DNA from 4 places in the Aliivibrio fischeri ATCC 7744 genome. Region 2 is predicted to be linked to each of the others. Evidence: predicted binding sites of a transcription regulator. Region 2 holds the regulator's gene; each other region holds the start of a gene.

What was found. The regulator CRP, encoded in region 2, controls carbon source genes, mostly activating them, when cyclic AMP is high. The targets are predictions, from matches to a motif close to TGTGANNNNNNTCACA.
Region 1: a site for CRP is predicted at 1,655-1,670, ahead of ectA (diaminobutyrate acetyltransferase). Genes of this name have one in related genera too.
Region 3: a site for CRP is predicted at 1,721-1,736, ahead of typA (translational GTPase TypA). Genes of this name have one in related genera too.
Region 4: a site for CRP is predicted at 1,494-1,509, ahead of deoD (purine-nucleoside phosphorylase). Genes of this name have one in related genera too.

What each region holds. Positions count from the first base shown of each region.
Region 1 is NZ_CP092713.1:312,790-316,007, reverse strand. It holds gene AVFI_RS15015 (c-type cytochrome) at 1-302, opposite strand, end outside; gene AVFI_RS15010 (cytochrome b/b6 domain-containing protein) at 436-1,074, shown strand; gene AVFI_RS15005 (MarR family winged helix-turn-helix transcriptional regulator) at 1,080-1,505, shown strand; gene ectA (diaminobutyrate acetyltransferase) at 1,781-2,326, shown strand; gene ectB (diaminobutyrate--2-oxoglutarate transaminase) at 2,347-3,218, shown strand, end outside.
Region 2 is NZ_CP092712.1:2,615,389-2,618,606, reverse strand. It holds gene astD (succinylglutamate-semialdehyde dehydrogenase) at 1-357, shown strand, start outside; gene AVFI_RS11965 (DUF1338 domain-containing protein) at 369-1,163, shown strand; gene crp (cAMP-activated global transcriptional regulator CRP) at 1,237-1,869, opposite strand; gene AVFI_RS11955 (OsmC family protein) at 2,115-2,519, shown strand; gene hslU (HslU--HslV peptidase ATPase subunit) at 2,601-3,218, opposite strand, start outside.
Region 3 is NZ_CP092712.1:106,888-110,105, reverse strand. It holds gene typA (translational GTPase TypA) at 1-1,620, opposite strand, end outside; gene glnA (glutamate--ammonia ligase) at 2,158-3,218, shown strand, end outside.
Region 4 is NZ_CP092713.1:1,308,546-1,311,763, forward strand. It holds gene AVFI_RS19445 (TrkH family potassium uptake protein) at 1-618, opposite strand, end outside; gene AVFI_RS19450 (potassium channel family protein) at 615-1,277, opposite strand; gene deoD (purine-nucleoside phosphorylase) at 1,611-2,321, shown strand; gene AVFI_RS19460 (IS1 family transposase) at 2,379-3,218, shown strand, end outside.

The DNA of each region.
Region 1 (3,218 bases), on a different replicon from region 2:
TCTTTCATCAGTTGATTAAACTTTTCCGGTTTATCCCACACCGCTTTTTTTGCTTTACTGCCTTCTTGGCTCCCTTCAGTAAAAGCCGTATTTAATAATTGACTATGTTGAACCAATTGCTGACTGATCGATTCAATTTCGCTCCAATTTAGTACATTTTCATCCATCATCTCTTCTACTTGCTCTGATTGATTTTCTATATGTACAAAAGCCTGTTGTCTTGCGTTAATTAGGTCAACACTCGCTTGAGCAAATGCAATATTTGGTAATAAAACACATAAACTAATTACTAATTTTTTCATTACGTTCTCTCTTAATAGATGTCTGTCTCGCTTCGAGTTGCATTTAATTTACACCACAACAGTTGCACATGCAACTGTTGTGGTGTAAATTATCTTTCAGTTAGTTAAAACATCCATTAATTAGGAACAAGAAATGAAAATTTGGGATTTACCAACACGCATATATCATTGGCTTCAAGCACTGCTTTTTATCGGATTAGCCGCAAGTGGTTTTAATGGAGAAGGGCCACATATCTATTTAGGTTTGGCGCTTTTTACTCTTATTTTATGGCGTATTGTTTGGGGCTTTATCGGAAGTGACACGAGCCGTTTTAAGCAATTTATTTCTTCTCCAAAACGTACAATTTCTTACTTATTAGGAAAAGAACCATCAAAAGCAGGTCATAATCCAGCGGGATCTTGGATGGTTATTGGGTTAATTTCCACCTTATTTATTCAATGCATTACTGGAATTGCATTAGCAGGATTATTCGATCACATCCCTTATGCCGATATTGTTTTAAATGACAATGTCTTTGATGTTTTTGTTACTCTGCATGGAATATGTGCACGCTTATTACCTGTATTAGTCGTATTGCATTTAGTCACCATTCTCTTTTATAAATTACGCTCAAAGCCACTTGTTTGGGCAATGATCACTGGCGTGCAAAAGAAACTTACAGAACATCAAATGCCATCAAATCTAGTATTTGTATCAAATAAGCGTGCATTATTAGTGCTAATTGCAACAGGATTAGTTACCATTGCAATAGTTGTAAGCGCAGGGGTTTGAACACAATGGAAGAATTTGATCGTCAAAGTAGCTTTGGTTGGATGATAAATGTTGTTGCTAATCAAGCATCAAAACATTTCGAAACGGAATTAAAACAGCACGGTTTAACTGTTGCACTGTGGCCAACCATGATGTGTCTATGGGAAGAAGAAGGTGTGACTCAGCGTGATATTGCCGAAAAGTCAAAAGTGGAAAACTCCACAACCACTCGAACATTAGATAAGTTAGAAAAACTTGGTCTTGTTGAACGACAAGCTGATCCCAATAGCCGTCGTTCCTTTCGAATTTACTTAACTGATGAGGGTCGAGCATTAAAAGAAACCCTTTTGCCGATCCCTATTAAAGTAAATAAAGAAATACTTAGCTCTCTTGAGTTAAATGAGCAAAAAGAGATGATTCGGCTACTGCAAAAAATGGTCGCTGCCGTATAAATATTACTCTTTTAAACTAATAAATAGCCCAAATCATCATGGGCTATTTTTGTATCTACGCCACCTTCATATCCAAATCAAAGCCCTCACAGATACTAAGAGAACTAATCTATTTTTCTCTATTTATTATTTTAGCAATCGAACTTAAATGTGATTTAGATCGCATTTAATTGGACTTAATCGTCTTTTTTGTGCCATTAATTTGCTTTTCAACTGCTAAAAATGCCCATAATAAAAAGGAATTTAATTAGAGTACAAAGGATATGTATTTACATATGGCTATCGCAGCGCCCAGAATCTTGTGTCCAGATATGGATTCTGACACAACAAAAAAATGGATTTTTCGAGAACCTTCGAGGACAGACGGTGACGATGTTTACGCATTGATCACCGAGTGTCCTCCTCTTGATATAAACTCTTCATACTGCAACTTTCTTCAAGCTACTCATTTCAGTAAAACCTGCGTTTTGGCAGAGAAAGATGGCGATCTCGCTGGCTTTATCTCTGGGTACCAAAAACCTGATGAACCGAATACGCTGTTCATATGGCAAGTCGCCGTCTCCCCACGTTACCGAGGTAAAGGGTTAGCGTTTTCAATGCTAACCACACTTTTAGAGCGAAAAAAACTTCTGCATATCGAATTTATAGAAACCACAATAACCAAGGCAAATAACGCCTCTTGGTCACTATTTAAAAAAATTGATGCCCAATATGGAAATCAAGGGCAAGTTACTACGTTTCTAGATAAAGAATCACACTTTAAAGGAAAGCACGATACAGAGTATTTGTATCGTATCCCTCTAAAATCTTCACAAAAATAGGAATCATAAACGGACTCATCATGAATATTTTCAAGAAGCAAGAATCACAAGTACGCTCATACTCAAACAATTTCCCAGTTGTTTTTCAAAAAGCAAAAGGCAGCTGGCTAGAAACTGAAAATGGAGAGCGTTACCTAGACTTCCTTGCCGGAGCCGGATCACTTAACTACGGTCACAACAACCCAGTCTTAAAGCAAGCTTTACTTGAATACATCGAAAACGACGGTATCACTCATGGCTTAGACATGCACTCTAGTGCAAAAGCCACATTTTTAAATGCCCTAAATCGTTATATTCTCGAACCAAGAAACCTAGAGTACAAGGTACAGTTCACGGGACCTACGGGCACCAATGCTGTTGAGGCCGCTTTAAAACTGGCACGAAAAGTCACTAACCGAACCAATATTGTCGCGTTCACTAATGGCTTTCATGGTTGTACAGCCGGAGCACTGGCGGCAACGGGGAATCAACACCATCGCCAAGGTGCCGGTTTTAGCTTAAACAATATTACACGCATTCCTTTTGAAGGTTATGCTGATATCGATGGACTTAACCTGTTTGAGACCATGCTATCTGACAATTCAAGCGGTTTAGATAAACCAGCTGCGGTACTTTTAGAAACCGTACAAGGTGAAGGCGGTTTAAACGTCGCTTCAAACGAATGGCTACAACGTCTAAGTAAGATCTGTAAAGCCAACGACATTCTAATGATTGTTGATGATATTCAAGCAGGTTGTGGGCGTACTGGTACTTTCTTTAGTTTTGAGTCATCAGGTATTAGACCAGATATGGTAACTCTATCAAAATCAATTGGTGGCTACGGCTTACCAATGGCAGTTGTTTTACTTAAACCTGAATTAGATGAGTGGAAACCCGGTGAGCATAACGGTAC
Region 2 (3,218 bases):
GCGGAATTACCAGATGAAGAATACTTTGGCCCACTATTGCAAGTCATACGTTACACCACATTAGCGCAAGCTGTGGAGCTTGCTAATGACACTCGCTATGGATTATCTGCGGGATTAGTTTCAACCGATGACAGTGAATGGGATTATTTCGTGGAGCATATTCGAGCTGGAATTGTGAATCGAAATCGTCAATTAACAGGAGCAAGTGGTGATGCGCCATTTGGTGGGCCGGGTGCATCAGGCAACTTAAAACCAAGTGCTTATTATGCGGCAGATTATTGTGCTTATCCGATGGCATCAATGGAAGGTGATGCATGTGAGATTCCTGAGCAATTATCTCCAGGTTTAACTTTGTAGGAGTGCTGAAAATGAATAATGTAAACACACTTTTTTCATCATTATGGCAAGACTATATTACACGTTTGTCGCCATCGGCAGACCAAGTGCATCAATTGCTATCCAGTGGTGGTGATATTGTAAATGATCATATTGCCTTGCGGACGTTTAATTTGCCTAAGGTTGGTTTATCCACATTAGCCGCGCCCTTTTTAGCTATTGGGTATAAACCGTGTGATGAATATGAATTTATTGCTAAAAAATTGAAAGCACAACATTTTGAGCACCCAGATCCTAATGCACCACTTGTGTTTATCAGTGAGCTATTGGTTGAAAAATTATCTGATGATGCTCAAACCATAATTAAATCATTAGTAGAACAAGTTCCTGCTCATTATTTTGCAACTCGTGACTTTCTGTCTTCAGGTAGACCGTGGTCTTTAAGTTTTGATGAATATAAGGTGTTAGCAAAAGAGAGTGAGTATGCTTCTTGGTTAGCTGCTCATGGTTATGGAGCGAATCATTTTACCGTGTATGTTAATCAACTTGATGGTTTTGATGAAGTAGTTGATGTTAATCAGCACTTACGTAATGCTGGATTTAGTATTAATGAGGTTGGTGGAGAAGTAAAAGGCTCTCCAGAGGTTTGTTTAGAGCAATCATCTACAATGGCGGATAAAGTGATGGTTAAATTTAGTGATGGTGAGTTTGAGATCCCTGGTGGATTTTACGAATTTGCTAAACGTTATGAATTACCAAATGGTGAACTATACACAGGGTTTGTTGCGGCTTCTGCGGACAAAATCTTTGAAAGTACTGACGGGTAAAGCTGTCATCTCTAGACATAAAAAACGCAGCTATTGAGCTGCGTTTTTATTTGCTTATGGTAACGACGTTAAATTAACGAGTACCGTAAACTACAATTGTTTTGCCGTGCGCTGAAATCAGGTTTTGCTCTTCAAGCATCTTTAAGATACGGCCAACAGTTTCACGTGAACAACCAACAATTTGACCGATCTCTTGACGAGTGATCTTAATTTGCATGCCGTCTGGGTGAGTCATTGCATCAGGTTGTTTAGCAAGGTTTAGTAGCGTTTGAGCGATACGGCCTGTTACGTCTAGGAATGCTAAGTCACCTACTTTTTGGCTAGTGATTTGTAAACGAGTTGCCATTTGCGCAGAAAGACGCATTAGGATATCTGGGTTAACTTGGATAAGTTGGCGGAATTTCTTGAATGAAATTTCTGCTACTTCACAAGGGCTTTTCGCACGAACCCACGCTGAACGCTCTTGACCTTCTTCAAATAAGCCAAGCTCACCAATGAAGTCACCTTGGTTTAGGTAAGAAAGGATCATTTCTTTACCTTCTTCATCTTTGATAAGTACAGCAACAGAACCTTTTACAATGTAGTAAAGAGTTTCCGCTTTTTCACCCGCGTGAATTAGCGTGCTCTTTGAAGGGTACTTATGAATGTGACAGTGAGACAAGAACCACTCTAATGTTGGATCTGTTTGAGGTTTACCTAGAACCATACTTTATACTTCCTCTGCGTTTGCCAAGTAGGCGATGTCCATTTTAAAATAACTGAGCCAAATATCAGTTTGGCCTATACAATATGGTTATCGGAACAAGGCTGCATGTTCGTTGAGATAATTAACAAAATCATACCTTGTTTCGCAATTGATTTCTTGACTTTGATCGTATGAATTGTGCGACCAAGGGCACAGTTTCGTGAAATGGATCACGAGTTTTCCTTTTAAGTAGTAAAGAGGCTTTTATGAACGCTGAAGTTAAATGGATTGAGGGATTGTCTTTTCTAGGTCAATCTCAATCAGGTCACTCTATTGTTATGGATGGTAATGGGGGAGAAAAAGCACCAAGTCCGATGGAAATGGTCTTAATGGCTGCTGGAGGATGCAGTTCTGTTGATGTTGTTGATGGACTTAAATCGGCAAATCAAGAAGTCACAGCTTGCGTTGCTAAGCTATCTAGTGAGCGTCGTGAAACTGCACCAAAGTTGTTTACTTACATTAATATTCACTTTGAAGTAACAGGTAACAACCTAGATTCAACGGTTGTCGAGAGAGTCACTGCGGATTCATTACAGAAATATTGCTCTGTATGTTTAATGCTTGGTGAGGGCGTAAAAATGACGCACTCATGGGAAATTATCTCTGCTTAAACTTTAGAACTACAGGGTGAGTTAATATTAAAAAGCCTCGCAAGTTAACCCTTGTGAGGCTTTATTTTAAGTTATGAGAGATTACAGAATGAAGCGGCTTAGGTCTTCATCAGCAACAAGTTCACCTAGGCGTGAACTTACATATTCAGCATCAACAATTAAGCTTTCGCCATTTTTTTCAGAAGCATCATAAGAGATCTCTTCCATTAGTCGTTCCATCACTGTGTGTAGACGGCGAGCACCGATGTTTTCAGTGGTTTCATTTACTTGGAATGCGGATTCAGCAATACGACTGATGCCATCTTCAGTAAATTCAACTTTTACATTTTCGGTCGCTAATAGAGCAATGTATTGCTCAGTTAATGATGCATTAGGTTCGGTTAAAATGCGTTTGAAATCATTTGCTGTTAGCGCTTCAAGTTCAACACGGATTGGTAAACGACCTTGTAATTCAGGGATCAAGTCAGATGGTTTTGCCATTTGGAATGCACCTGAAGTGATGAATAACATATGATCGGTTTTCACCATGCCGTGTTTAGTACTAACCGTGCTGCCTTCTACTAATGGAAGTAAATCACGTTGAACACCTTCACGAGATACATCACCAGAGTGAGAGTTTGAACCTTTACAGATTTTATCAATTTCATCGATAAACACGATACCGTGGTTTTCTACATTGAAGATCGCTTGTTCTTTTAG
Region 3 (3,218 bases), 460 kb from region 2:
AACTGTAAGGTCGTTAGAACGGTTATGAATACCGATAACTTGACCTTCGTATACTTCATCAGCGTGCTCTGTAAATAGACGACCACGTTCTTGTAGGTTAAACAGTGCGTAAGTCAGTGCTTTACCAGTTGCGTTCGAAATTAGAACACCGTTGTTACGTTGACCGATAGTACCGCCTTTGTGAGGACCGTAGTGATCAAACGTATGGTAAAGAAGACCAGAACCTGAAGTTAGAGTCATGAACTCAGTTTGGAAACCGATAAGACCACGAGAAGGCATCATAAAGTCCATACGAACACGGCCTTTACCATCTGGTGCCATATCAGTTAGCTCACCTTTACGGATACCGATGTTTTCCATGATACCGCCTTGGTGCTCTTCAAGAACATCGATAGTTACGGTTTCAAATGGTTCTGTTAGGTTGCCGTTTTCATCTTTTTTGATGATAACTTCTGGACGAGATACTGCTAGCTCGAAACCTTCACGACGCATGTTTTCGATCAGGATAGATAGGTGAAGTTCACCACGGCCTGATACGCGGAATTTGTCTGGATCTTCAGTTTGCTCAACACGTAGTGCTACGTTGTGAACAAGTTCTTTTTCTAGACGTTCAAGGATGTTACGTGAAGTAACGAACTTACCTTCTTTACCAGCAAACGGAGAAGTGTTTACTTGGAAAGTCATTGTTACTGTTGGTTCATCAACAGAAAGTGGAGTCATCGCTTCAACGTTGTTTACGTCACAGATAGTGTCAGAGATTTTAAGCTCGCCAAGACCTGTAATTGCAATGATGTCACCAGCGTTAGCTTGTTCAACTTCGTGACGCTCAAGACCTAGGTAACCTAATACTGTACCTACTTTACCGTTACGTTTAGAACCATCAGCACCTACAACAGTTACTTGTTGGTTTGGTTTAACAGAACCACGAGTAACACGTGCAACACCGATAACACCTACGTAAGAGTTGTAATCTAGTTGAGAAACTTGCATTTGTAGTGCGCCGTCAACGTCAACGTTTGGAGCATCTACGTTATCAACGATAGCTTGGAACAGTGGTTCCATGTTTTCGCCAGTTTCACCTTCTTCCAGTGTAGCCCAACCGTTAAGAGCTGAAGCGTAAACTACTTGGAAGTCTAGTTGTTCGTCAGTTGCACCTAAGTTATCGAATAGGTCGAATACTTGGTCCATAACCCAATCAGGGCGAGCACCTGGACGGTCAATCTTGTTGATTACAACGATTGGCTTAAGACCGTGTGCGAAAGCTTTTTGCGTAACGAAACGAGTTTGAGGCATTGGACCGTCAACTGCGTCAACGATAAGAAGAACAGAGTCAACCATTGACATGATACGTTCAACTTCACCACCGAAATCGGCGTGTCCAGGGGTATCTACGATGTTGATACGGTGATCGTTCCAGTTAATCGCTGTATTTTTTGCAAGGATCGTAATACCACGCTCTTTCTCGATGTCGTTCGAGTCCATTACGCGTTCTTCAGTCTCACCACGAGATTCTAGTGTGCCTGATTGTTGTAATAGCTTATCAACCAGTGTTGTTTTACCGTGGTCAACGTGCGCAATAATTGCGATATTTCTTAGTTTATCAATCTGTGGAGTAGACATGGATTCAAATTCACTCAGAGCGTGTAGAGCCACCATTGGCACTACTTGGTTTAAAAACGGTCAATAATTTAACAGATTTTAGAGCAAAACCCACGAAATATGTGATTAAAGACACAATTATTTTTAAATTAATTTAATACAGCACACAAAAACGATGGAAAAACAGCCAATTTACGTTCTATTTTTCCCTTCTAGGATTTTACTTCCGTCTTAAAATGAAAAAATAAAAGAACTTTAAGATCAGATAATTAAGTAAAACGAATACATTTCATTACGCTCTTTTCAAATCAATCGTATTGACAAATTTTTGATTTAACTGCTGAATAGCATCTAGAAGTAATTAATAACTTGAACTCACCTCGCACCAATATGGTGCAACTAAAGATCAAAATGGTGCAAACTGCATTGAAATACATGCACCAAATAAAGCAAGTTATTGATATTAATGGATTATTACTTTTGGCATGCTTCTAGCAATGTAGTTTATAACAGCTAAGCTGACCAATATTTATATTATAACACCGGAGGTTATCCTACATGTCAGTAGAAAACGTACTAGCTCTGATTCAAGAGAACGAAGTTAAATTTATCGATTTGCGCTTTACCGATACAAAAGGTAAAGAGCAACATATCTCAATCCCTTCTCACCAAATTGATGCGGACTTCTTTGAAGAAGGCAAAATGTTTGATGGTTCTTCAGTTGCAGGTTGGAAAGGCATTAACGAATCTGACATGGTAATGATGCCAGATCCAGCAAGTGCAGTGCTTGACCCATTCACAGAAGACTCAACACTAAACATTCGTTGTGACATCCTAGAGCCAGCAACACTTCAAGGTTACGATCGCGATCCACGTTCAATCGCTAAACGTTCTGAAGAATACATGCGCTCTACTGGTATTGCTGACACGGTTCTAATCGGTCCTGAGCCAGAATTCTTCCTATTTGATGATGTACGTTTTAACACAGACATGTCTGGTTCTTTCTTCAAGATTGACGACATCGAAGCGGCTTGGAACTCAGGTACAGAATACGAAGGCGGTAACAAAGGTCACCGTCCTGGTGTTAAAGGCGGTTACTTTCCAGTAGCACCTGTTGATTCATCTCAAGACATCCGTTCTGCTATGTGTTTAATCATGGAAGAAATGGGCCTTGTTGTTGAAGCACACCACCACGAAGTTGCTACTGCGGGCCAAAATGAGATCGCTACACGTTTTAATACGCTAACAACAAAAGCGGATGAAACTCAAATCTACAAATACGTTGTACATAACGTTGCACACGCATTTGGTAAAACAGCGACATTCATGCCTAAGCCACTTGTTGGTGATAACGGTTCTGGTATGCACGTTCACCAATCTCTAGCAAAAGATGGCGTTAACCTATTTGCTGGCGATAAGTACGGCGGCCTATCTGAACTGGCTATCTACTACATTGGCGGTATCATCAAACACGCTCGTGCAATCAACGCATTTGCTAACCCATCAACTAACTCATACAAGCGTCTTGTACCTGGTTTTGAAGCACCTGTTATGCTTGCATACTCTGCACGTAACCGTTCAGCATCTATCCGTATCCCAGTAGTACCAAGCCCGAAAGC
Region 4 (3,218 bases), on a different replicon from region 2:
CGATAGCGTAAAAATAACAAGCGGATCACCGACATACCCCATTAAGCTATCAGAGAAAAGTGAAAAACCAGCATTATTAAACGCAGAGATAGAATGAAACGCTGCATAAAATAGACCTTTCGCGATTCCAAATTCAGGTACCCATCGAAGGGAAAGAACAACCATTCCAATAAATTCAGCAATTAAAGCAAAACAAATTATACCTTTGATTAGCTTCCTTAAATTTACTTTCTTTTCTTGTCCTAATGCTTCTTTTGCTAAGGCTTGCTGACGTAAGCTCAACCTTAAACCGAATATATACAGTAGAACAGCAGACAAGGTCATTTGACCTAATCCACCAATCTGCATTAAAAACATTAAAACAATTTTTCCACTGATAGTGAAATGCGACCCCGTATCAACGACCCCTAAACCTGTCACACTAATAGCAGATGTCGCGGTAAATAAGGCATCCATAAAACTCAAACCAGATACCGAAAAAACAGGTAAGGTTAAAAGCAATGCTGAGGGCAATAGAATAGCCAAAAATGAAAAAAGGATAATCTTTGGTTCAGACCACCCTTTCTCTTCATTATTATGCTGAAGAGGATATAATCCTCTTTTAGGTAAATAACTCATAACGTTCTAATTTTTTTAGCTAATTGAACTTCAGGTCCAACGATAATCAAAATATCGCCAATCTCTAATTCTTTACTCCAATCTGGTGCTGTTTCAATTTCTGGTCCGCGTTTTATCGCAAGTACCTTTACATCGGACATTTGACAAAAATCCAATTGCCCTAATGATTTACCCATATTTTTACCACCGATAACAATCTCAGTCATGGCCAGTCCACTACCGAGTTCATGGAATTCAAACACACGTCTGTCTAGCATTTTACGTGCAACCCGAATCCCCATATCTCGCTCTGGCATAATAATATGATCCGCCCCTATCTTCGTTAAGATTTTGGCATGAAACTTATCATTGGCCTTAACCCAAACAGTCTTAACACCGGCTTCTTTCAATACTAAAGTGGTTAATATGCTGGCATTAATATCTGAGCCAATTGCAACCATAACCATGTCATAGTCATCAAGTTTAAGCTCTGCAACTGTTTCTTCACTTGCACAGTTAGCAACAATAGCGGTAGAGACAAAGTCCATTGCCTTCTTAACACGCTCTTCATTTATATCAATGGCTAAAACCTGAGAGCCATACTGATGCAACTCTTCGCACACCGTAAGTCCAAAGCGACCTAATCCAATTACTGCATATTGTTTATTTTCTGCTTTCATCAATTTACTCACTTTACTATTAATGACACTAAGGGAAATTACCCTTAAAGAGCATCATCCTCCTCGAACGCCATAAGTTCAATCTAATTAAGGATCGGTTATAAGAAAACGATTCCTAGTATTAAAACTAAGATAGCCGAAAAGAATGCGATTGCCCCTTAAGTTTCAACAAAATTAGTTATCAATTATGGAAATAATGTAGAATCAGGTAGAAAATGTGACACCAATCTCATGACACCTTAAAATATAGGCCTAAAATAGCCACATATCGAACAGGAATGTTCAACAATTTTAGTTACACTCAATTTTTATTTGTAAACTGGAGACCTTATTATGGCTACCCCACACATTAATGCTCAAGCTGGTGATTTCGCAGAAACAGTTCTAATGCCTGGTGACCCTCTTCGTGCAAAGTTCATTGCTGAAAACTTCCTAGAAGACGTAAAGCAAGTATGTGACGTACGTAATATGTTCGGTTACACAGGTACTTACAAAGGTAAAAAAGTATCTGTAATGGGCCACGGTATGGGTATCCCTTCATGTTGTATCTATGTTCACGAGTTAATCGCTGAATATGGTGTTAAAAACGTAATTCGCGTAGGTAGCTGTGGTGCGGTACACGATGACGTTAAACTGATGGATGTTGTTATCGGTATGGGTGCATCAACTGACTCTAAAGTTAACCGTATCCGCTTTAACAATCATGACTTCGCTGCAATTGCTGATTTTGGTCTACTAGAGACAGCTGTTGGTCAAGCTCGTGAACTTAACGTTCCAGTTAAAGTTGGTAATGTATTCTCTGCTGACCTTTTCTACTCACCAGAAGCTGATCTGTTCGACAAAATGGAAAAATTAGGCATCCTTGGTGTTGATATGGAAGCGGCAGGCATTTATGGTGTGGCAGCTGACCTAGGAGCAAAAGCACTGACTATCCTTACTGTTTCTGATCACATTAAACGTGGTGAGAAATTAAGCTCTGAAGACCGTCAAAAATCATTTAATGACATGATGACAGTTGCATTAGAAACTGCAATTAAACTGTAATCAGATGTTTGCGCCAGTCATCAATACTGGCGCCATAAAATCCATAAGGGGAGTCTAGTGCCGACTGAAAAACTGCCGTTGGCTGCTAAAGGGTTACAACTCAATTTTTGTAAAACATTGGCGTGTGACAATTTTGGTGATAACGATGAACAACATTATTTAGTTCAACGTACGAACCCTAAGCGACCTGCATTAGTTTGCCGGAAATGTGGTGCTTTTCCTCCCTTAATCAATAACCAAGAGGTATTGAACGAACTTGCACGTCAACAACAAGTTCAATCACACTCCTTACCCTCTTGTAATAACTCAGAATGCGAACATTTTGGTTTCGATGTATTAACCCATCGCGAGCTATATCATGCATTTGGTTACAGTGGTGATAGACAACGTTATCGCTGCAAATCTTGTGCGTCTACCTTTGTAGATAAATGGTCTGGTGAAAACCAAAAGAGTCTTATTCAACAAAAGCTTTTAGGCTTTTTATTTACTGGTTATTCCGTTCGTGAAATTTGCCGTCGTTTACATATAAATCCTAAAACCTTTTACGATCATATCAATCAAATTGCCAGTCGTTGCCGTCGTCATATGTCATTATTTGACTCAAGACTTCAGCATGATAGAACAAGTATCCAACTTGCCTCTAATGCCACCCCACTGCAACCACTGAGCAATAATGGCGTGTTTTGGTATGCCAGCGCAGAAGTAAACTCTGGATATGTCATTGCACAACATATCAATTACTCGGAAACCGATGAACCTGGCACACTGTTGGATCACGACCCTTTCCAAGAAAACGCACAATATTTATCAAATACGTTTGTTAATGAAGCCAATTCACAACCACCCATTGGCTCAAAATCCATTTTCAAACGCGTAGATCATAAATATCAAGAAATT